One region of the Actinoplanes teichomyceticus ATCC 31121 genome, then DNA from elsewhere that is predicted to be linked to it. Evidence: riboswitches for the same ligand, from Rfam matches in the RefSeq annotation. Region 1 holds a riboswitch; each other region holds the start of a gene.
The links. A riboswitch is a leader RNA that binds a small molecule or an ion and turns the genes downstream of it on or off. The one in region 1 is predicted to bind cyclic di-AMP.
Positions count from the first base shown of each region.

Region 2: another riboswitch for cyclic di-AMP. It lies ahead of ACTEI_RS02475 (LysM peptidoglycan-binding domain-containing protein); the one in region 1 lies ahead of ACTEI_RS12590 (C40 family peptidase).
Region 3: another riboswitch for cyclic di-AMP. It lies ahead of ACTEI_RS05575 (C40 family peptidase); the one in region 1 lies ahead of ACTEI_RS12590 (C40 family peptidase).

Region 1 is NZ_CP023865.1:2,802,975-2,810,571, forward strand. It holds gene cydC (thiol reductant ABC exporter subunit CydC) at 1-960, opposite strand, end outside; gene cydB (cytochrome d ubiquinol oxidase subunit II) at 1,206-2,186, opposite strand; gene ACTEI_RS12575 (cytochrome ubiquinol oxidase subunit I) at 2,199-3,611, opposite strand; gene ACTEI_RS12580 (BlaI/MecI/CopY family transcriptional regulator) at 3,688-4,038, shown strand; gene ACTEI_RS12585 (M56 family metallopeptidase) at 4,035-4,952, shown strand; cyclic di-AMP (ydaO/yuaA leader) riboswitch at 5,066-5,195, shown strand; gene ACTEI_RS12590 (C40 family peptidase) at 5,212-6,192, shown strand; gene ACTEI_RS12595 (tetratricopeptide repeat protein) at 6,453-7,597, shown strand, end outside.
Region 2 is NZ_CP023865.1:542,899-550,495, forward strand. It holds gene ACTEI_RS02460 (ExeM/NucH family extracellular endonuclease) at 1-259, shown strand, start outside; gene ACTEI_RS02465 (LysR family transcriptional regulator) at 334-1,209, opposite strand; gene ACTEI_RS02470 (YybH family protein) at 1,280-1,645, shown strand; gene ACTEI_RS02475 (LysM peptidoglycan-binding domain-containing protein) at 1,749-2,414, opposite strand; cyclic di-AMP (ydaO/yuaA leader) riboswitch at 2,416-2,596, opposite strand; gene ACTEI_RS02480 (saccharopine dehydrogenase family protein) at 2,928-4,166, shown strand; gene ACTEI_RS02485 (GNAT family N-acetyltransferase) at 4,406-5,014, shown strand; gene ACTEI_RS02490 (hypothetical protein) at 5,215-5,802, shown strand; gene ACTEI_RS36685 (hypothetical protein) at 5,924-6,121, opposite strand; gene ACTEI_RS02500 (DUF3040 domain-containing protein) at 6,195-6,470, opposite strand; gene ACTEI_RS02505 (bifunctional glycosyltransferase family 2/GtrA family protein) at 6,817-7,597, opposite strand, start outside.
Region 3 is NZ_CP023865.1:1,228,925-1,236,521, reverse strand. It holds gene ACTEI_RS05615 (MDR family MFS transporter) at 1-298, shown strand, start outside; gene ACTEI_RS05610 (antibiotic biosynthesis monooxygenase family protein) at 367-678, shown strand; gene ACTEI_RS05605 (GAF and ANTAR domain-containing protein) at 729-1,568, opposite strand; gene ACTEI_RS05600 (hypothetical protein) at 1,932-2,144, shown strand; gene ACTEI_RS05595 (DUF1360 domain-containing protein) at 2,148-2,672, opposite strand; gene ACTEI_RS05590 (DUF6158 family protein) at 2,691-2,942, opposite strand; gene ACTEI_RS05585 (hypothetical protein) at 3,028-3,459, shown strand; gene ACTEI_RS05580 (DUF3817 domain-containing protein) at 3,532-3,858, shown strand; cyclic di-AMP (ydaO/yuaA leader) riboswitch at 4,034-4,184, shown strand; gene ACTEI_RS05575 (C40 family peptidase) at 4,199-5,170, shown strand; gene ACTEI_RS05570 (sigma-70 family RNA polymerase sigma factor) at 5,258-6,259, opposite strand; gene ACTEI_RS05565 (SDR family NAD(P)-dependent oxidoreductase) at 6,805-7,488, shown strand; gene ACTEI_RS05560 (dTMP kinase) at 7,546-7,597, opposite strand, start outside.

The DNA.
Region 1 (7,597 bases):
GACCGCGGTGGCGTCGGTGGCGGCGTGGTAGCGGGCGGCCATCTCGCGCAGCGGCCGGTACGCCTCCGGGGCGAGCAGGATCGCGAGCAGCGCCGGTGCCAGGGACATCGAGCCACCGGCGACGCGCAGTCCGGCCTGCACCGCGATCAGGCCGACCGACAGCGTGCCGACCAGGTCGAGCGCGGTCGAGGAGAGGAACGCGACGCGCAGCACCCGCATGGTGGCGCGGCGATGCCGGTCGGTCAGGTCGGCGATGACGCCGATCTGGCGTTCGGCGCGGCCGTACATCCGGAGGGTGGCCAGTCCCTGTACGACGTCGAGGAAGTGCCCCGCCAGGCGCGCGTCGGCCGCCCAGCGCTGCCGGGCCCGGGCCTGCGTGGCCCAGCCCACGAGCGCGCCGAGCAGCGGCACCAGCGGAAGCGTGAGCACCGCGATCACGGCGGAGGCCGGGTCCACCAGGGCCAGCACGGCGATCACCGCGGGGGGCAGCAGCACGCCCAGGGCCAGGGACGGCAGGTAGCCGGAGAACCACGGGCGCAGCGAGTCCAGCCCGGTGCCGAGGACCGTGGTGAGCCGGCCCGCGCCGTACGACGCCACCCATGCCGGTCCGCGCCGCACCACCGCGGCCAGCAGTGACCGGCGCAGCTCGTCGGTGACCCGGGCGGCGGTCCGCCGGGCGACCACCTGCTCGGCCCAGGACAGCAGCCCGCGCGCCGCGAACGCCCCGCCGAGCAGGAGGATCGCCGCGGTGCGTGATCCGCCGTACAGCCACGATCGGGACAGCGATGGCGCGACGATCCGGCACAGCGCGACGGCGACGGCGATCGTGGCCGCCGCCTGTCCGATTCCGATCGCGGCCAGCAGCGCCACCCCGGCCCGCCCGGTGCGGGCGTGCCGCAGCAGCCGCGGATCGATCGGGCCCCGGGCGACGCGCCGGCCGGGCGCCTCCTCCTGCTTCACCGCCCCAGTGTCCGAGCGGGTGGTTTCGGCCGCGTTGTGGTGATCGCCCGGGGCGGAGTCGGTACCGGGAACGGCCCCGGACCGTGCGTCTTCCGGCAACCTCCCACGCGCCGGGCCGGTCCGCACCGCGCCACCTCCGGCGGTTCCGGCCGCGCAGGCGCCAGACCCCGGCCCGCCGGACCGGACCAAGCCGAACCTGGCCGGGTCGGGGTCCGGCGGTGCCGCCCGCCCGGGCCCCGGCGGCGTCACGACGGCACCCGTTCGCTGGCGATCCGGCGCCGGAACACCCAGTACGACCAGGTCTGGTAGGCCAGCACCCCGGGCAGCACGATCACGCCGGCGACGGTGATCAGCCGCAGCGCGGCCGGCCCGGCCGCCGCCGACTCGCGGGTCAGCGACCACATCGGGTCCAGTGTGCTGCGCAGCACCACCGACCCGTGCGCGGTGAACACCGCGACCACCGCCCCGGCCACGCCGAGCGCGACCGCCGTGAACGCCCCGCCCTCGCGGCCCTGCCGGGCCAGCATCCCGGCGATGACGCTGAGCACCGCCGCGACCAGGGCGAGCCGGGAGCCGGTGGCGATGCCGGCGAGCAGCAGGCCGACCGTGCCGAGGTTCCCGCCGTGCCGGCCCAGCGCCACCGCGCGGCGGCGGACCGGTCCGGTGGTGCGCAGGGCCAGGAAGGTGGCGCCGAGCATCACCGCGCCGAACAGCGCGGCCAGCGCGCCGAGACCGGCGGCCGGGGTGAGCAGCGGGGACAGGCTGCGGCCGAGGCCGTTGCCGGTGACCGTGCCGTCCGGGCCGAGGGCCAGGCCGTGGACGAAGACGCCGAGCAGCGCGCCCCAGAGCAGCACCACCCCGGCCGATGACCCGGCCAGCAGCCGGTCGCAGCGCCGCCGCCAGGCCGGCGAGTCGTGTTTGCCGCGGAACTCCAGGGCCACCCCGCGCACCGCGAGCAGCAGCAGGATGCCGACCATCGGCAGGTACGTCCCGGCCAGCAGGACGGCGTACCAGTCGGGGAAGGCGGCGAAGGTGACGCCGATCGCGGCGACCAGCCACACCTCGTTGCCGTCCCAGAACGGGCCGATCGTCCGGATGGCCGCCGCGCGCTCGTGGTCGTCGCGGCCGAGGAACGGGGCGAGCACGCCGACGCCGAAGTCGAAGCCCTCCAGGACGAAGTACAGCACCCAGGCGAGGACGAGGATCGCGAACCAGAACGTGATCATGGAAGGCAGCTCCTAGTAGGCCGGGGCGGGGTCCGCCGCGGGCGACTTCTCCGGGACCTCGGCGAGCGGCTTGCCGCAGAGATGGACGACGAGCCGGTACCAGGCGACCGCCAGCAGCCCGTAGACGAGCGTGAACCCGGCCAGCGACGCGACCACCTCGACGCTGGTGAGCCCGGGGGACACCCCGTCGGCCACGGTCGAGATCCCGAACGCCAGCCACGGCTGTCGCGCGGTCTCGGTGAACACCCACCCGAACGTGTTCGCGGCGGCCGGCAGCAGCGGCGCCAGCAGCAGGATCCGCCTCGCCCAGCCGGGGACGCCGGCGCCGGCCTGCAGGGCCGCGGGCAGCAGCGGGAGCCGCCACTTCCTGGTGGAGGAGGCCCAGAGGTAGTACGCCGCGAGCGCCATGCCGGCCACCCCGGCGCCGATCATCAGCCGGAACGTCCAGAACGCCACCGGGATCATCGGTACGTAGCTGCCCGGACCGTACTGCGCCACGTACTGCGCCTGCAGGTCGTCGATGCCCTGCACGGTCCCGCTGAACGAGCCGGTGCCGAGGAAGGAGAGCAGGCGGGGGATCTCCACGGTCAGGAACGGCTTCTCGTGGCCCAGCGTGCCGAGCGCGAAGACCGAGAACGGCGCGCCGGTGGTGGTCTCGTAGAGGGCCTCGGCGGCGGCCATCTTCATCGGCTGCACCGCGGTCATCACCTTGCCGAGGTGGTCGCCGGTGATCGCGGTCAGCGCCCCGCCGGCCAGCATCAGCCACGCGCCGAGGCGGGACAGCGTACGGAAGGCGGGGTCGGCCGCCAGCCGCCGGACGCCGATCGCCAGCAGCAGCCCGCCGCCGGCCATCGCGGCCCCGGCCATGGTGTGCGGGAACGCGGCCAGCACCACCTCGTTGGTGAGCAACTCGACGAAGCTGGTCAGATGGGCGCGCCCGGTGACCGGGTCGAGCGCGTACGCCACCGGGTTCTGCATGAACGAGTTCGCCGCCAGGATGATGTACGCCGACAGCAGTGTCCCGGCCGCGACGATCACGATGGTCGCGGCGTGCAGCCGCCGGGGCAGCCGGCCCCACCCGAAATACCACAGCGCGAGGAACGTCGCCTCCAGGAAGAACGCGAGCATCCCCTCGATGGCCAGCGTCGGGCCGAACACGTCGCCGTAGAACTTGGCGAACGCGCTCCAGCCGAGCCCGAACTGGAACTCCTGCACCAGGCCGGTGACCACGCCGACCGCGAACGTCACGATCAGCAGTTTCCCGACGAACCGGGTGAGGTCGCGGAACCGGTCGTCGCCGGTGCGCAGCCAGGTCAGGTGCAGCCCGGCCGCGGTCGCCGACAGGCAGATCGACAGCGGGACGAACAGGTAGTGGTAGATCGTCACGACCGCGAACTGCAGGCGGGTCAGGTCGAGCACGTCCATCGGGTGTCCCCCTCTACGACTCTTCGTAGTAGATACTACGAGGCGTAGTACGACCGGCCCTAGTAGGATGGGTCACATGGCACTAGGCGATCTCGAACGCGAGGTCATGACACAGCTGTGGGATGCTCGTGAGCCGCTGACCGTGCGGCAGGTGCACGAGCGGCTCAGCCGTGACCGGGAGCTGGCGTACACGACCGTGATGACCGTCCTCGACCGCCTCGCCAAGAAGCAGCTCGTCGTCCAGCAGCGGGCCGACCGGGCGTACCGGTACGCCCCGGCGCAGACGCGCGAGGAGATGACCGCCGGCCTGATGCTCGACGCGCTCAGCGCCACACCGGACCGCGACGCCGCGCTCGCCTACTTCCTCGGCCAGCTGCCGCCCGACGCGCTGCGGGCCGCCATGGAAGCCACCCAGAAGGAGCCGTGACCGCGCTCCTGCTCGGCGCTCTCGGGCTGACCCTCTCGCTGGTCGTCCCGGGCGTCCTGGCGGGCGCGCGCTGGCCGGACCGCGCGCCGGTGGCCGCCGTCCTGCTCTGGCAGGCGATCACGCTGACCTCGGTGCTCTGCGCGCTCGGGGTGGTCCTGGCCGCCCCGGAGGAGCTGACCCGGGCGGCCGGCGCGGACCATCCGTGGACCGTCGCGGCGCTGGTCCTGTCCCTGGCGGTGGCCGCCACCATCGTGATCCGGCTGCTGATCTCGCTGATCCGGGTCAGCGCCCGGGCCCGCGCCCGGCGGGCCCGGCACCGGATGCTGGTCGACCTGCTGGACCGGGTGGAGCGGCACCGCGAGCTGGGCGGCGCCGAGGTGCGGGTGCTCGACGGCGCGCTGCCGCTGGCGTACTGCGTGCCCGGGCGGCAGCCGCGGGTGGTGCTCAGCGACGCGGTGCTGCGCGTCCTCGACCGGGCGCAGGTCGACGCGGTGCTCGCCCACGAGCAGGCACACCTGCGGCACCGGCACGAGCTGGTGATGGAGTCGTTCACGGCGTTCTACCAGGCGGTGCCGCGCCCGCTGCGCAGCCGGGCGCCGCTGGATGCCGTACACCTGCTTCTGGAGATGGTCTCCGACGACGCCGCCCGCCGCCGCACCGGCCCGGCCCCGCTGCGTGCCGCGCTGGCCCGCCTGTCCGACGCCGTCCCCCTGGCGGAGGAGGCGCCCGCCGACCCGGCGGGTGAATCCCGCCGGCGCAGGCTCGACCGGCTGGCCGGTCCGGCGTCCACGTCGACCGGTCTGGCGGTCCTCGCCGGCATCGCCGCCGCCGGTCTCCTGGTGCTACCCACGGTGATCCTGGTCGTTCCGTGGCTCGGTCAGGCGCTGGACGCGTGGCCGTTTCGCTCACTCTGAGTGCGGATGGGTGTGCATGGGGTATCCCTGCCCGGCTGGCCTTCATCTGCCCGCATGATCCGAGTACGGTGGTCTCCGGTTCGGCAGCCCCCCATCGTCCACCCGGCCGATCTGACGAACCACCGCCTAATCGCCGCGAGGCGAGCCGGGGACCCAGGTACCCGGGGTGCAGCCACCCAGTGGCCGGGCGCGCTTCCCGCCCGAACCCGTCAGCTAACCCGGTCGGCGGCCGAGTGGGAAGAAAGGACAACGCACCTACGTGAAACGGATAGGCGCGCGTGGCGTGCTGCGCAGTGTGCTGTGCGCGGTCGCCGCTGCCGGGCTCGTTCTCACCGGACCTGTCGTTGCCCACGCCACACCTTCGCCGTCCAGCGTCGAGGACCAGATCGACAAGCGGTGGAACGAGCTCGAGCCCGTCATCGAGGACTACAACGACGTGCACGGGAAGCTGACCAAGCTGCAGAAGCAGCAGCGGCAGCTGAACAGGACGCTCGCCCCACTGCAGAAGCAGGTCGACGCGGCGATGTCGCAGGTGCGTGGCCTGGCGGCCGACGCCTACATGCAGGGCCCGCCGAGCGCCCTCGGCGCGATCCTGAGCGGCTCGCCGACCGGTCTGACCGAGAAGCTCTCGCTTCTCGAGCAGCTGGCCACCAACCGCCAGGAATCGATCAGCGGCGTCGTGAAACTGCGCGACAAGTACGCCGCCGACAAGCAGAAGGTGGATGCGCTGGCATCCGAGATCTCCGCCCGGGACGCCGACCTGAAGCAGAAGAAGGCGGCGATCGAGAAGGAGATCAAGTCCCTCCAGAAGTTGCGGATCAGGGCGTACGGCGCGGCGGGCGAGAGCGACGGGCCGTACCGCACGGGTCCGTGCCCGGTGGACTACACCAACGACAAGGGTGGCCGGGCCGCTCAGCGGGCGTGTGACCTGATCGGTAAGCCGTACGTCTTCGGTTCCGAGGGTCCGAACAGCTACGACTGCTCGGGGCTGACGAAGGAGGCGTGGGCGGCCGTCGGAGTGCACCTCGAGCACTACACGAAGGATCAGTGGGGTTCCACCACGCCGGTGAGCCGGAGCGAGTTGAGGCCGGGTGACCTGGTCTTCTACTACTCCGACGTGCATCATGTGGCCATCTACATCGGTGGCGGCATGGTGGTGCACGCGCCGCACACCGGCGACCACGTGCGGATGGCGACGATCGACCGCGGTCCGATCGCCGGCTACCGCCGGCCGGGCTAGACCGCCGGTCCGGATCGAGGGCCGCTTCCGGTTCGCCGGGGGCGGCCTTTCCTCCGGTACGACCCGGCAGCCCCCGTCCGCAGGCTTCGCAGCCGAGCCCCGTGCCGGTCGGCTCCTCGCGGCTCCCGCCGGCCGCCCACGCGGAGGATGCCGGTCGGGCGCCCCGCCGGCCGCCCATCGCCGTCGGTACGGCGCCGGTCGGGCGCTTGTCGAGCCTGCCGCGGCAACGCCGGGCCGGGGCGCGGGCATAATCGCGTCTCATGAGCGACGCCTTGATCGACAGCCTCACCGCGGCGGTGCGGGCCCGCCCGGACGACCTGCCGCTGCGGCTGCACCTGGCCGAGCTGCTGGTGGCCGCCGGGCGTGGCGCCGAGGCCGTCGAGCACGCCGCTCAGGTGCTCGGCCGGGAGCCGGGCAACGAGGCCGCGCGGCGTCTCATGATGTCCGCGCTGAACCCACCGGCCACCCCGGCGCGGCCGGTCCCCGGGCCCGGGCCGGCCCCGGGCGACACGCCCGGCGCCGTCGACTGGGCCGCCCTGGAGCAGCAGTTCGGCGATGTCGTCGCGCCGCGCTTCGCCCCCGCCGGCGACCGACCCGAAGCGGTCACCGGCCACGACGACCGCGCCTTCGACGTGGAGCGTTCCACGGTCACACTGGCCGATGTCGGCGGCATGGCCGAGGTCAAGAAGCGCCTGGAGGTCTCCTTCCTCGGCCCGCTGCGCAATCCCCGGCTGCGCAGCCTGTTCGGCAAGAGCCTGCGCGGCGGGCTGCTGCTCTACGGCCCGCCCGGCTGCGGCAAGACCTTCCTGGCCCGGGCGGTCGCGGGGGAGATGGGCGCCGCCTTCGTCTCGCTGTCGATCACCGACGTGCTCACCATGTGGGTGGGCAGCTCCGAGCGCAACCTGCACGATCTGTTCGAGTCGGCCCGCGCGCACGCGCCGTGCGTGCTGTTCCTCGACGAGATCGACGCGCTCGGGCACAAGCGCAGCCAGCTGCACTCGTCGGCGATGCGTACCGTGGTCAACCAGCTGCTCACCGAGCTGGACGGGGTGCAGGGCGGCAACGAGGGCGTCTTCGTGCTGGCGGCGACGAACGCCCCGTGGGACGTGGACGCCGCCCTGCGCCGGCCGGGACGGCTGGACCGGACCGTCCTGGTGCTGCCGCCGGACCGCCCGGCGCGGGCCGCGATCATCGAGTACCACCTGCGGGACCGTCCGGTCGCGGGCGTCGATCTCGCCGCCGTGGCCGCGGCGACCGACGGCTTCTCCGGCGCCGACCTGGCGCATCTGTGCGAAACCGCCGCCGAGTACGCGATGCGCGACTCCATCGCCACCGGCGAGATCCGCATGATCGCCCAGGTCGACATGCTGGCCGCGGCGCGCGAGGTCCGGCCCTCCACCGACGC
Region 2 (7,597 bases), 2.3 Mb from region 1:
GCGGAGCGTGCGGGTCAAGCTGATCGAGCAGCGGTCCGGCAAGTGGTACTACTACAGCCACGGCAAGTGGACGAAGGCGCCGTCCAAGTCCTCGGCGCTGAGCCGGGCGGAGCAGGTGACCGCCAAGGTGGCCGGTGGCCGCTGGAGCCTGAAGGTCTCCGGGGTCAAGAAGGGCGCCCTGCGGATCGGTTACCTGGCGACGGACCGGGCGGGCAACAACTCCGCCGTCAAGGTCCACACCCAGAAGATCACCAAGTAGCAGTCGGGCAGTAGCCCCCGGGAGCCCCCGCCGTGCCACGGCGGGGGCTCCCGTCGTACCGGAGCGCGACGTCGTCAGCCGAAGGCTGAGTGGCAGTGTTCCAGGAAGGCGGCCAGCGCCGGGCTGGTCCGCTCCGGCCAGACCAGCGCGAGCGTCGCCGGGACCGGGATCCCGGTGATCGGGACGGCGACCAGGTCGGGATGGCCGGCCGCCATCGAGGCGCTCAGCACGGCGACCCCCAGGCCGCGCCGGGCGAGCCCGGCGACGGTGTCCGGCGACGTCGCGACCAGCGCGACCTCCGGTCGCAGCCCGGTCGTCGCGGCGACCGCGCGGTCGAGCACGTCCCGGATGCCGGTGCCGACCGGCAGGCAGATGACGGGGTACGACCGGAGCCCGGTGACCGTGACGCTCCCACGCTCCGCCGGCTCGCTGCCCGGCACGGCCATCGCCACCAGCGGCTCGCTGACGATGACCCGCGACGCGAGGTGCTCCGGCGGCTCACCGGCCAGCCCGGCCAGGGCGATGTCGAGGCTCCCGGTGCGCACCCCGGCGATCAGCCGGTCCGAGTTCGCCTCGGTCAGCTCCAGCTCGATGCCGGGGTGATCGCGGTGGAAGGCGGCGAGCGCGTCGAACAGCGGCGCGACCTCGCAGCCGGTCACCATCCCGATCGTCAGCCGCCCCCGGACCAGGCCCTTGACCTCGTCGATCGCGTCCCGCAGGTCGAGGGTCGAGTCGAGCGCGGCCCGGGCGTGGCGCAGCGCGGCGGAGCCCGCCTCGGTCAGCCGCGCGATCCGGCCACCCCGGGTGAAGAGCTCCGCGCCGAGCTCGTGCTCCAACGCCTTGATCTGCGCGCTCACCCCGGACTGGGTGATGTGCACCCGTTCCGCGGCGCGCGTGAAGCTGCCGGTCTCGGCGACCGCGACGAAGTATTCGAGTTGCCGCAGATCCATGAGCGGCGATTGTAGTTCGCATAAAAACTATGCGTTGGACTTGTGCGGTGCGGCACGCGATGGTGGAGTCATGAGCGAGCGCGAGAAGGCCTACCGCCCCGAAGACCTGACCAGACTCTTCGTCGAGCGCGCCAACGCGAAGGACGCCGAGGGCCTCGCGGCGCTGTATGAGGAGGATGCCGTGATGGCGTTCCCACCCGGCCGGCAGACCGTCGGCCGCGCCGCGATCCAGAGCCTCTGGGCGCGGTTGCTGCCGAGCATGCCCCGGTTCGAGCCGGAGCCACCGCTGCCCACGCTGATCAGCGGTGATCTGGCGCTCACCTCGACCCCGCCGAAGGACGGCGCCGGAGCGCGGGCGCAGGTGGTCCGCCGCCAGCCCGACGGGACCTGGCTGCGGGTGCTCGACCAGCCGGAGTTCCTTCGGCCGGCGAGCTGATGCCGAGCACGGTGTCGCGCTCGCCGGGTTCGCAGGCGCTGGTCAGCCGGGTCGTTTCCCGGGGTCCCGCGTGCGGACCCCGGGAAGCCGCTGTGCCGCTGTCCTACAGGGCCAGGCGCTGACCCACCCGGAGATGGTTCGGGTTGCTCAGGCGGCTGGCGTTGGCGCGGTACAGAGCCCGCCACCCACCCTTGATGTGATAGCGGGCGGCGATGCCGGAGAGCGTGTCGCCGCGCTTAACGACGTAGGTGCGTGTCCCCTTCAGCGGGGTGGTGTAGGAGGCGAGGCGGTAAGGGCTCACCGAGCTGGTCCTGCGTGCCTTGGTGAGACCGCGCCGGCCGCAGGTGGGCCAGGCGCCGATCCCCTGGCTGCGCAGCACCCGTTCGGCGATGCGGATCTGCTCCTGCTTGGAGGCGAGGTTGGCGGTGGATCCGTACTTGCCGCCGCCGTGCGCACGCCAGGTGCTGCGGCTGAACTGCAGACCGCCGTAATAGCCGTTCCCGGTGTTGATCCGCCAGTTCCCGCCGGACTCGCACTTGGCGACGGCATCCCAGTTCACGTTCGGGGCGGCGGCGGCCGGTGCGGCCTCCACCGCCAGCAGCCCGACGGCGCCGGCCAGACCGGCGACCGTGAGACCGACGGCGCGCTGCAGCCGGTGCCGCGCCGGCTGGGGCTGCGTGGGTCGCGCCTGCGCGCTCCGGAAAAGGGCGCGCGGGGACCGGGCTCGCCGGGACAGGACACGACGAACCCGCTTGTTCAGGTGAAGCATGAAGTTTTCCCTCCACGCCTGCGAGGTGAGCTGTCGGGTTCGGGCCGAGGAGCCCGGCCGCACCAGGTGCGGCTTCACCCCGAGGCGCGCCCGGTGGGCGCGCCGAGGAACGTGTGGGTCCCCCGCTCCATGCCTGTGTGTTGTTGACCGTGACCAGCAGGCAGGACTCGGCGTTCCGGCCACGGTGCCCGCGATTGCGGACTGCTGACGGTAGCCACCACTGCGCGGAACTGACCAGGTCCGGAAGCGGGGCCGGTGACGTTGTTCTCACAAATTAGCCGCTTTGATCTTCCTTTGTGTGAATAACAGCGGGACTCCTTGGATGCTGGGCGCGCCTACCGCCGCCGCGGTCGGCCGTTGGAGGGAAAATTCCGGCCGTCGGCATAGCGGCGTCCGCAGTGGGTAAGCGAGGTCCGCCCGTTGGGGGATCAGGCTTCCGTGTCCGGGCGCCGACCGGGGCTCGGGGCCGCCACCTCTCGCGCCGCCACGGTCCGAGGTGCACAATCGGCGAGCATGAGCGATCGTTCACGTGAGTTCGAGGTGGTCGTCTACGGCGCCACCGGCTTCGTCGGCGCGCTGGTGGCCGAATACCTGGCCGGACACGCGCCGGCCGGCACCCGCATCGCCCTGGCCGGCCGCTCACCGGAGAAACTGGAAGCTGTCCGGTCCCGGCTGAACGTCGACTGGCCGGCCCTGGTCGCCGACGCCACCGACCCGGACGCGGTGGCCGCCCTGGCCGGACGGACACGTGTCGTCGTCACCACCGTCGGGCCGTACGCGAAATACGGCCGCGCCCTCGCGCACGCCTGCGCCGCAGCCGGCACCGACTACGCCGACCTCACCGGCGAGGTGCTGTTCGCCCGCGCCAGCATCGACGACAACCACGAGCTGGCCCGCCGCACCGGCGCGCGGATCGTGCACTCCTGCGGCTTCGACTCCATTCCGTCCGACATCGGCGTGCACGTCCTGCATCAGCTGATCGAGCAGGACGGGGCCGGTCGGCTCACCGACACCACGCTGGTGGTGACCAGCATGCGCGGCGGGGTGAGCGGCGGCACCATCGACTCGGTGCGCAACCAGGTCGACGAGATGAAGCGGGACCCGGGACTGCGCCGGGTGGCCGCCGGGCCGTACTCGTTGAGCCCGGACCGTGCGGCCGAGCCCCCACTCGGCCGGCAGAGCGACCTGGACACCATCGCCGGCTCCGAGGTGGACCCGCGGCTGCGCGGGCGGCTCGCGCCGTTCGTGATGGCGTCGTACAACACCCGGGTGGTGCGGCGCAGCAACGCGCTGCGCGGATGGGCGTACGGCCGGGAGTTCCGCTACCGGGAGGCGATGAGCGTCGGCGCCTCGCCGCTCTCCCCGGTCATCGCGGCCGGCACCAAGGTGGCGCTGGGCGCCCTGATCGCCGGGCTCGCCGTGCCGCCCACCCGGTTCCTGCTGGACCGGATCCTGCCCGCCCCGGGCACCGGGCCGAGCGAGAAGGTCCGGCGGAGCGGCCACTTCACCATGGACATCTTCACCACCACGACCACCGGAGCCCGGTACACCGCGCGGGTCCGGGCCAAGGGCGACCCCGGGTACGCCGCGACGGCCGTGATGCTCGGCGAGTCCGCGCTGGCCCTGGCCCTCGACCGGGACGCCCTGCCACCGGCCGAGGGCGGCGTCCTCACCCCGGCCACCGGCATCGGCGACGCCCTGGTGCGCCGGCTGCGCGCGGCCGGCGTCGAGATCACCGCCCGCAGGCTCTGACCGCGCCGTCCGGTTCCCGGGCCGACGACCGTCCGGCAGGGACGGCCGGTGGCATCGGGTGGGCCGTGAGCATACCGTGAGGAGTCGACATGAACCGGATCCTGCCGTGACCGGCACACCGCCCGGAGTCCGCGCCGCGCCGCGATCGGTGATCCGACCGTACGACGGTCGGGAATCATCACCGAGACCTGGCGATCGCCACTAGCCGCACCCGGGTCCCCCTGGGCAGGATCTGAAGGATGACCGCCAGCCCGCTGCCGCACCCGTTGAGGTTGGCCGGCAACGGCGTCGTACTGCGCGAATGGACCCCGGACGACCTGGAGGAGCTGGTCGCCCTCCTGGACGAGCCGGACATCGCCCGCTGGACGCCGATGCCGTCGCCGTTCGACCTCGCGGCCGGGCTGGCCTACCTGGAACGGGCGCGGCAGGGGCGGCTGACCGGCCGGCGGATCCAGCTCGCGATCACCACGGAGGGCCGCGAGCCACTGGGCGAGGTGCTGCTCTTCGGGGTCAACCCGGCCCGGCGCGAGGCCGAGCTGGGCTATCTGATCGGTGCGCCGTACCGCCGGCGCGGCCTGGCCGCCGCCGCGCTCGCGCTCCTCACCGACTACGCCTGCGGACCGCTGCGACTGAGCCGGCTGCTGCTGCGGATCGACCCGGGCAACACCGCGAGCACGGCGGTGGCCCGGCGGTGCGGTTACCGGCTGACCGGGGAACCGCCGATCCCGCAGGCCGGACCGCACGGCGCGACCAGCCTGGACACCTGGGAGTACGTGGACGGCCTGCCCGGCGCCCGCCGCGACCGCCTGCGAAATGTCGCCTCCCGGCGGTACGGCCGGCGCACCTGAGCAGTGAGGTGCGGCGGGTGGCCGACGTGGACCGGGCGCCGGTGATGGCGTTCCGGCCGGCCGCCCCGGCCTGACCGAGCGCGGCGCCGCCGGCCCGCGGACCTGCCCGTGCTCGACCTGGCCCGGCAGGGGTGCACCCCCGTCGAGGCCGGGGCGGCGCGGGTGGGCCGCGGAGCGCCCGCGGCCACTACGGTGGTCGAGTGAAGACGATCGGGTTCCTGCACACCGCCGACGTGCACGTGGCCACGTTCGGTGCGCTGGTGGCGGAGCTGGCGCCGGGCTGGCGAATTCGCCATGTGGTCGATCCGTCGCTGCTGGCCGACGCGCGCGCGGGTCGGCCGGTGGAGCAGCGGGTCCGGGACCGGCTCGGCGAGCTGGCCGGGTGCGACGTGGTGGTCTGCACGTGCTCGACGATCGGGGCGGAGGCGGAGCGCGCCGGTGTGCTGCGCGGCGACCGGCCGATGGCGCGGGCCGCGGTCGCGGCGGGTGGGCGGATCGCGGTGGCGTACGCGGTCGCGTCCACCCTGGAGCCGACCACCGCGCTGCTGCGCGACGAGGACCCCGGTGCCGACCTGATCCCGGTGCCGTGCCTGTCGGCGTGGCCGCTCTTCGAGGCCGGCGAGCTGGAGCGCTACCACGAGGCGATCGCCGCGCGGCTGCGCGACGTCGACGCCGAGGTGATCGTGCTGGCCCAGCCGAGCATGGCGCCGGCCGCCGCGCTGCTGCCCGGCCGGCCGGTGCTGGCCAGCCCCCGGACGGCGGTGCTGGCCGCCACCCGCCGGAGCTGACCCGCCTGCTCGTCCCCGCGGAACCGCCGGGCCGGCGCCGGGGAGCCGCCGCCCCGTCACCGGGGAACCGCCGGCCGGGGCCGCGGAACCGCTGCCCCGTCACCGGGGAGCCGCTGCGCCGTCACCGGGGAGCCGCTGCGCCGTCACCGGAGAACCGCCGGCCGGCGCTGCGGAACCGCCGGTCGGCGCTGCGGAACCGCTGGTCGGCGCTGCGGAACCGCTGGTCGGCGCTGCGGAACCGCTGGTCGGCGCTGCGGAACCGCTGGTCGGCGCCGCTGGAGCGTCCGGTTTGGCATCGGCGGAAGCGCCGGCCGCTCACCGTCCGGGCGCACCCGGAACACCGAGCGAGCCCGCGCCGTGCCGGGCGCGGGCTCGTTCGGGGGGCGGGTCTGTCAGCGGGTGCGGAACTTGTGGAGCCGGTAGCCGGCGGCGACCGCGGTGACCAGCGACCAGGCGGCGACGAGGGCGGCGGCGATCCACCAGCCGACCGCGCCGAGGACGACCGCGGCGACGGCGATCACGGCGGCGACGACGAAGAGGGCTAACGGCGGCCGGGGGGTCGGGACGCTGAAGTTCCCGCCGCCCATCCGGGCACAGAAGTCCGGGTCGTCACGCCGGAGCTGCCGCTCCAGCTGTGCCAGCCGTCGGTTGTCCTCTTTGTTGAGCATGTTTGCTACCTTCCGGTCCGCCGCGCCGGTGAAGCAAGGATCGAGAGTCGGCTATCCCGATCAGAGCCCATTGTTACCTCTGAGTTGCTCCCGTGATACGTCTGCGTGTGCCGAATTTTCCGGCCGAACTGCCCGGGACCCCGGTAGGCGCGCCCAGGAGATGAGATGACCGGAAAGGTCTTCGGTAACCGGTACAACGGCTTTGCCGTGTTTCGATGACGGTGCGAACAGTCCGAAACCATCCCGCATCGCGGAACGGCTGGGTCAGATGGCGATAGAAACGGCATGGTTCCGCGTACCGGAAAGCGGCGCCCGCGGTGGCCGGACGCCGTTCGGTGCGACAGGTTCAGGCGCGCCCCCGGGCGGCGCGGAACACCCAGATCCGCATCAGCAGGAAACGGACCGCGGTCGCCGCCAGATTCGCCACCACCAGCACGGTCAGCTCCACCAGCCGGGACGGCCGAGCCGACGCCGTGTCCAGCAGCGCCAGCGACCCGCTGGTCAGCGCCAGCCCGATCCCGAACACCACCAACCCCTGCACCTGGTGCCGCAGCGCGCCGCCGGGCCCGCGCACCCCGAAGGTGAGCCGCCGGTTGGCAGCGGTGTTCGCCACCGCGGTGACCAGCAGCGCGACGAGGTTCGCCGGCTGCGGTCCGGCCCCGGCGCGCAGCAGCGCGTAGAGCACCAGATAGGCCAGCGTGCTGGCGACGCCCACCCCGGCGAACCGGATCAGCTGGCCGGTCAGTCCGCTCGGCACCCCGTCCACCGGCAGCGGATTGCGGCCCAGCTGTTCGCGCAGCGCGGCGAGGGGCAGCCGGCCGGTGCTCAGCGCGCGGGTGATCCGGACGATGCCCTTGAGGTCGGCGAGCGCGGTCGCCACGATGTCCACCCGGCTGTCCGGGTCGTCCACCCAGTCCACCGGCACCTCGTGGATCCGCAGTCCGGCGCGCTCGGCGAGGACCAGCATCTCGGTGTCGAAGAACCAGCCGGTGTCCTCCACCATCGGCAGCAGCCGGCGGGCCACGTCGGCGCGGATGGCCTTGAACCCGCACTGCGCGTCGGAGAACCGGGCGGCCATCGTCGTCCGCAGCAGCAGGTTGTAGCCGCGCGAGATGAACTCGCGCTTC
Region 3 (7,597 bases), 1.6 Mb from region 1:
CACGTCGTTCATCAACAAGCTCGCCGACGCGGTGGCGCACCCGTTCAAGGTCGGCTTCTCGGACAGCGTGCACGTGGTCTACCTGATGGCGTTCGCGGTCATGCTGCTCGGCCTGATCGTGGTGTTCTTCCTGCCGGAGATCCCGCTCTCCCAGCGCTCCGCGCAGCAGCAGCGCGCCGAGGACGCGCTGCAGGCCCAGCAGAGCGCCGGCGTGCCCGGTCCGGGCGCCGGACCGGGCGCCGGCGGCGACCCGAACCCCGCCGGGGTCCGGGCGGGCGGCGACGGTCCCGGTCACTGACGCGATTGCGGGGGTACGAACGGCCGCCCGGCCGTCCGTGCCCCCGCGCACGCACTAGCGTTACCCCCATGGCTGTTGTGAAGATCAACGCGATCGAGGTTCCCGAGGGCGCCGGCCCCGAGCTGGAGAAGCGCTTCGCCGCCCGGCACGGCGCGGTGGAGAACGAGCCTGGCTTCCTGGGCTTCGAGCTGCTGCGCCCGGTCGCCGGCGACAACCGGTACTTCGTCTACACCCGGTGGGAGTCGGAGGAGGCGTTCCAGAACTGGGCGCAGGGCAACGCCAAGGCGGCCCACGCCGGCGAGCGCGCCAAGCCGGTCGCCACCGGCGCGACCCTGCTCGAGTTCGAGGTCGTCCAGCACGTCGAGAAACCCTCCGAGTAACCCGCGCCGCACCCCGGCGACGCCCCGGCCGGCTCCACGGCCGGGGCTGTCTAGTGGCTGACCTGGCGGTCCCGGGCGGCCGCGGCGACCAGCCGCTCGGCCACCGTGCGCCGGTCCAGGCCCAGCCGCTGGGCGCTCTCCTGCAGGACCCGGAACGCCTCCTGCACCCCGCACCCGCGCTGCGCGATGATCACGCCGACCGCCCGGTCCACCGCGGCCCCCTCGCCCAGCGCCTCGCGCCGGTGCAGCTCACCGAGCAGCACCTCGGCCTGCCCGGCCACCGCCATCGCGGTGAGCAGCACGTCCGGCCCGACCTCGCCGGGACGGTCCAGGCACACGGTGAGCGCGCCCACCGCGGTCCGGCGCACGTCCAGCGGAATCGAGGCGACCGCCCGGATGCCGTCCGCGCGGGCCGCCTCGCCCAGCTCCGGCCAGCGTTCGTCGGCTGCCAGGTCGCAGGTGGTGACCAGGGCCCGGGTGCGGGCCGCCTCCAGCGCCGGGCCACTGCCCTGGGCGTACTGGAGCTGAAGTGACGTCTCACCGGCGGACCCGGCGGCGACGACGGTGGGCGGGCCGCCCTCGCCGATCAGCGCGACCGAGCAGCGGACCGCGCCGGGCAGCGCGCCGAGGGTGAGCGAGGCGAGCCGGTCGAGCGCCTGCCCGAGCGTGTCGGACGCCAGCAGGCCGACGGTGACCTCGTGCAACAACCCGGCCAGCTCGACCGGGTGCGGTCCCGCGCCGGTCTGCGACACGACGCCGGTGTGCCGGGGCCGGACGCCGGCGACCAGCCGCCCGGTCTTGCCGGGTGCGGTCGTGGCGCCGGAGGTGGCGCGCCGGCGGGACCGGGTGCCGCGCTGCCCGGCTGGGACACGACGGTGCGGTACTGACACTCGACGGATACTGCCATGTCGATCCGGCGTGGTCCCGGTTCGGTGCCCCGATCGGGGGGTGTTGTCCGGTTAAACCCCCAGGACGCGGGGCGGTGTGCCGGCGAGGCCGGAAAAAGGCTCGGCCCCCGGGTGAACCCGGGGGCCGAGCGAAGAGATGCCGGTGTGCAGGTCGCCTCGCGGCGAGTGGCTCAACACGGCTCCAGCCGAACGGTATTCCGTGCAGGCGATGGGTGAGGCCCGGGGACACTGGGCACACCGGCATCCGTTCACAACCTTCGGTACCCCGTCGTGATTCCGGTAGTCCTTGTGAGCCGGCTAACATCGCGGAGTTTGTCCCGAGCCGGCTCGGGTACCCCTGGCGCCGTGACCGATGAACTCAACGCGGACGACTCCCGCCTGGCCGCCTTCCTGGACGAGGCCTACCGTGCCGAGGAGCGCCTGACCAGCGGCGACCTGCAGCGCCGCGCGATCGCCCAGGACCTTCCGGCGACCCTGATGACCCGGATCGACGCGCTGCCGGAGGGCGAGTACCTGCAGGACGAGGCCGCCGAGGCGCTGCAGGCCCCGGCGGCCTGAGCCTCAGTCGCCGCCCTCCGCCTTCCGTTTGGCGATGTCGTACGCCATCTGCAGGAAGTCCGAGACGGCGGTGGCGGTCAGCGCGGTCGCCGCCAGCCGGGTCAGCCGGGGCGCCAGCACCAGTCCCCCGGTCAGCCCGGTGGACACCCAGACCGCCAGGCAGAACGGGCAGGTGAGCAGTTCACCGAGCCCGTGCCGGACGGTGCTGCCCTCGTCACGAACCTCCTCGTTGAGCTCCGCGGCGCCGGCCGGCTCGGTGTAGCGGGTGAACGGCGCGCGCAGCGGGCTGGTCACCGCGTCCTTGGCGATCAGCCGGCTCAGCTTGTGGGTGGCGATGGAGACCAGCGCCACGTCGGCCAGCGCCGGGCGGTGCGGCGCCGGCCGGCCGGTGATCTTGGCGGCCGCCGCGAGCGCGGTGGCCAGCGCGCCGAAAGCGCCCATGGCCACCACGTACCCGTCCAGTGGCCGGTGCTCGTGCGGCGCGTAAGCCCGGGCCATCTCGGCGGCCCGGGCTTGCAGATTGGTCATCAGCTGGAGGATCCCTTCTCAGAATTCCTGGGTGAGGCGCTCGGGGTCCACCTCGCGCCCCGGATAGCGCGCCATGTACTCGGTCTCCAGCTCGGCGGTACGCCGGAAGTGGTTCTCCAGCGCGGCATCGGGGCCGTGCCGCAGGGTCTGCAACCGGGTCCGGTAGAGGCTGCCGAGTTCGCGGAAGAGGTCGTCGTCGGCCAGTCCCGCGGGGTCGATGCCGGTGCCGAAGTCCGCCACCGCGCCGTCCACTCTCTGCGCGTTCGTCATCCTTCGCCTCCGCTGCTGTCACGAATCGTCGTCTGCTGGCTTGCCCGAGCGGGCGACCACCAAACCCGCCGGTACGCTCGTGGTCATGAAAGGGCTGTGGACTCCGGCGTGGATCGCCCGGCACGTCCTCGCGCTGGTGCTGACCGCGGCCTGCCTCGGGCTCGGCTGGTGGCAGTACAGCCGGGCGACCGGCGGCAACTCGCTCAGTTGGGGTTACATGTTCGAGTGGCCGGTTTTCGCCGGCTTCGTGGTGTTCATCTGGTTCCGGGAGATCCAGCTGCACCGCCGCAGGTCCGCGCCCGCCACCGAGCCGGAGCCCGCCGTGGACCAGCCGGCCCCGCCGCGCGATCCCGGCGCGCCGGTCACCCTGGGCCGCCCGATCCGGGTGGCCGTACGGCCGGACCGCCCCGCCGAGCCGGACCCGGAGCTGGACGCCTACAACGACTACCTGGCGTGGCTGGCCGAGCACCCCGGCGCCCGGCCGGGCGACTACCCGGGCCGCACCGTCAGCAAGTGAGCCGCCGGCCGTCCGGGCCGTGTCGCCGAGAAGCCGCAACCAGCGGCGCGCAAGAACAGAAGGAGATCTACCGTGCAGGGCGCCCTCACCCGTTACCGGACCATCGCCTGGATCGTCGGCGTGCTCCTCGTCGTCCTCGTCCTGATCGGCATGCCGTTGAAGTACCTCGGCGACAACGCCACGCTGGTCGCGATGATCGGTCCGCTGCACGGCTTCCTCTACATGGTCTATCTGCTCTTCACGTTCGACCTGTCCCGCCGGGCGCGCTGGCCGTTCGGCCGGATGATCGTGGTGATGCTGGCCGGCACCATCCCGTTCTTCTCGTTCTGGGCCGAGCGCCGGGTGACCCGGCACTGGGTGCCGAATGGCGCCCCGCTCGAGCCGGCGCTCAACGATTAGTCCGCCGGGACGTGAAATAACGCTCAGCGCGGGCCGAATAACAGCCGGTTATCAGGATTAACCTCGCAAGACCGGCCATTGGCAGAAATCACTCGGCAAGGTCTTGATTTTGTTTTCTGCCCCGATAAGTTGATGCGGTTGGTTCGGTCCGCAGCCACAAACCCTCCGATGGCGCCGGCCAACGCCGCCGAATCACGGGCGTCGACCCCCGTCGCCGCCCGCGAACCGGGGAACCATCTCCCGGGGTGAATCCGCGTCGCAGCGGTAGGGCCTTCTTCCGAGCCCGAACCCGTCAGCTAACCCGGTAGGCGGCCAAAAGCGGAAGAAAGGCCCCTGACCAGTGCCACACCCCCGTACCAGGCTCCGGGCGCTGGTGGTCGCGCTGACCGCGCTGGCGATCACCACGACGGGAGCTGTCGCCGCACACGCGGCCCCGTCCGAGAGCGAACTGAAGAAGCGAATCGACCAGGCTTCGGAGAAACTCGAGGACGTCACCGAGACGTACAACAAGACGCGGCTCGACCTGAAGAAGACCAAGGCCGAAGCGGTCAAGCTCAGCGCCTCGCTGAAGCCGGCCCAGGAGGCGCTGACCAAGGCCAGCGCCAAGATGCAGACGATCGCCACGTCGCAGTACATCACCGGCCGGGTCGGGCCGATGACCGTGCTGCTCAGCGGCGACCAGAGCGGTCTCCTGCAGCGGATGAGCTACCTCGAGCAGATCACGCTCGCCAACCGGCAGGACATCGACACCTACACCGAGACCACCGAGACCTTCGCGCAGAGGCAGGCGGCTCTCAAGAACACCGAGAAGAAGCAGAACCTGCAGATCCAGGAACTGGCCGCGCAGAAGTCCAAGATCAAGAAGGATCTGCAGAAGCTGTACGACATGCGCGAGGACCTCTACGGCAGCGCCACCGAGGACACCGGCTCCTACACCGGCAAGATCCCGAAGGTCGCGGGCTCGGCCGGCAAGGCGGTCACCTTCGCGTTCAACCAGGTGGGCAAGCCGTACGGCTTCGGCGACGCCGGCCCGAACTCGTACGACTGCTCGGGTCTGACCATGGCGGCCTGGGCGGCGGCGGGCAGGTCGCTGCCGCACAACGCGGCCGCGCAGAAGGGCGCCGTGCGGATGTTCAGCGACAAGAGCCAGCTGCAGCCGGGTGACCTGGTGTTCTACCGCAACGGCGGGCACGTGGCGATCTACGTCGGGGACGGCATGATCATCGACGCCCCCTCGGCCGGCCGGGACGTGTTGCACCGGACGATGAACATCATGACCCCGGACAGCCCCGGTTTCGGCCGGGTGTCCTGACACCACGGGCATGACGAGGGCCGGCACCCCTGGCGGGGTGCCGGCCCTCGTGTCGTATCGGGTGACTGAGGTTCGTGTGTCGGTGGCTCAGGCGGCCTGCAGGCCCTCGGCCCGGGCCAGCTCACGCAGCCGGCCGAGCGCCTGGATCTCCAGCTGGCGGATCCGCTCCCGGCTGAGCGAGAAGCGCGAGGCCACCTCGGTCAGCGAGTGCTCCCGGCCGTCCTCCAGGCCGTACCGCGCGCGCATGATGCCGGCGGAGCGGTCGTCCAGGTGGTTGAGCAGACCCTCGATGCGCTGGCGCTCCAGCGCGCTCAGCACGATCTCCTCGGGCGACGGCGCGTCGCTGTCGGCGACCAGGTCACCGAGGTTGGTGTCGCCGTCGTCGCCGACCGGGGTGTCCAGCGACACGGTGTCCTGCGCCCAGCGGGTCAGCTCGTTGACCCGCTCCACGGTCACTCCCAGAGCCGCCGCGACCTGCTCCGGCTCCGGGTCGCCGCCGAGCTCACGGACGAGCTGGCGGGTCACGTTGCGCATCCGGTTGACGTCCTCGACCAGGTGCACGGGGAGACGAACGGTGCGCTCCTGCTGGGCGATGGCCCGGCTGATCGCCTGGCGCACCCACCAGGTGGCGTAGGTGGAGAACTTGTAGCCGCGCTCGTAGTCGAACTTCTCGACCGCGCGCACCAGGCCGGTGTTGCCCTCCTGGATCAGGTCCAGCATCGGCATACCGGAACGCACGTAGCGGCGGGCGATCGAGACGACCAGTCGGAGGTTCGCCCGGATGAACAGGTCCTTGGCCCGCTGGCCCTCGGTGACCAGGCGCTCCAGTTCCTCCCGGCTGACGCCGCGACGCTCCTCACCCTGCTCCAGAAGGTGCTCGGCGTAGAGTCCCGCCTCGATCGCCTTGGAGAGCTCGACCTCCCGCGCGGCGTCCAACAGCGGCGTCCGGGAGATTTCGTGCAGGTAGACTCCGACGAGGTCGCGCTCCTCGGCAACCTGGTCGGTACGCATCACGGTGTTCTTCTCCACGTTGCCCACGGTCCCCTCATTGCCGTCACTAACCCTGTTACGGGCATTACCTGCGTCCATCAGCCCTCTCCCGTAACGTCCGCAGCTCGTGCATTGCGGTTGCTGACATCTACACAACAAATGGCTGCCTGCGCTGATTCCGGCCGGCCGATCGAAAGTGTCACGAATGCCTGGGTCTTACCTGAGAGCCCAGTGCGCGGTAGCTGAGTCCCACCCTCCGGCGACCGCCTTGCGGATAGACGGATACCCCTCGCGCGCCACATGACACCATCGGCCTCTCATCGTCCACAGCGACGGGCATCACCTGGGCGCCGCGACGCTCGTCACCCTGGTTCTACGGGTTTTCCGCCCGTGGGGTTCACGTGCAGCATCGACCAGTCGACGCCAGGCCTGAATCAAACGTGGCCATCAAAAGTTCTCGACCACCCGGGCCGCCCCTGCCGAACGGGACCATCGGCCACAATGCGCCACGCCGCGCCACAGATCACTCGCCCGCACGGGTGACGCTCCCCGAAGCGGTGACGTTCCCCGCGCCGGCCTCGGGCATCCGGGGAAGTGAGCAAAAGCACACCCACGACCGTGTGGCCAGCTGCTCGGATGCTTCCATGACCAAGACTGCTCTCGTGACCGGCGGCACCGGCGGGCTGGGCGCCGCCACCGTCACGGCGTTCCTGAGCGCCGGGTGGCGCGTGGTGGCCCCGGCCCGGCCCGCTTCCGTGGACCGGGTGCCGGCCGGCGCCGTCGCCGTGCCCGCCGACCTGCTCGACCCGGCCGGCGCGGCCGCCGCCGCCGCGACCGCCGCCGCCGAGCCGCGGGCCCCGCTGAAGGCGGTGGTCAACCTGGTGGGCGGGTACACCGGAGGCGGGCTGATCGCCGACACCCCGGTCGAGGACTTCGAGGCGATGTTCACCGCCAACCTGCGGCCCACCTACCTGACCACCGCGGCGGCCCTGCCGCATCTGGTCGCGGCCGGTGGCGGGGCGGTGGTCTGTGTCTCGTCCCGGGCCGCGGTGGCGCCGTTCCCGGGCGCCGCCGGTTACGTCGCCGCGAAGGCCGCGGTGCTGGCGTTCGCCGACACGGTCGCGGCCGAGTACCGCAAGCAGCACGTGCGGTGCAACACGGTGCTGCCCGGCGTGATCGACACCCCGGCGAACCGCAGGGCGATGCCGGACGCCGACCACCGCCGCTGGGTCAGCCCGGCCGAGATCGCCGCCACCATCCTCTTCCTGGCCTCCGACGAGTCCTGCCCCACCACCGCCGCCCACATCCCCGTCTACGGCCAGTCCTGAAGCCCTCACCGCCGGCACCGTCCACAGCCCCCACCCGGAGTTCGCCGATGCGCCCCGTCACGGGTGGAACCGCGATTCGCCGCCGGTGCGAGACGTCCCGGCCTCCCAC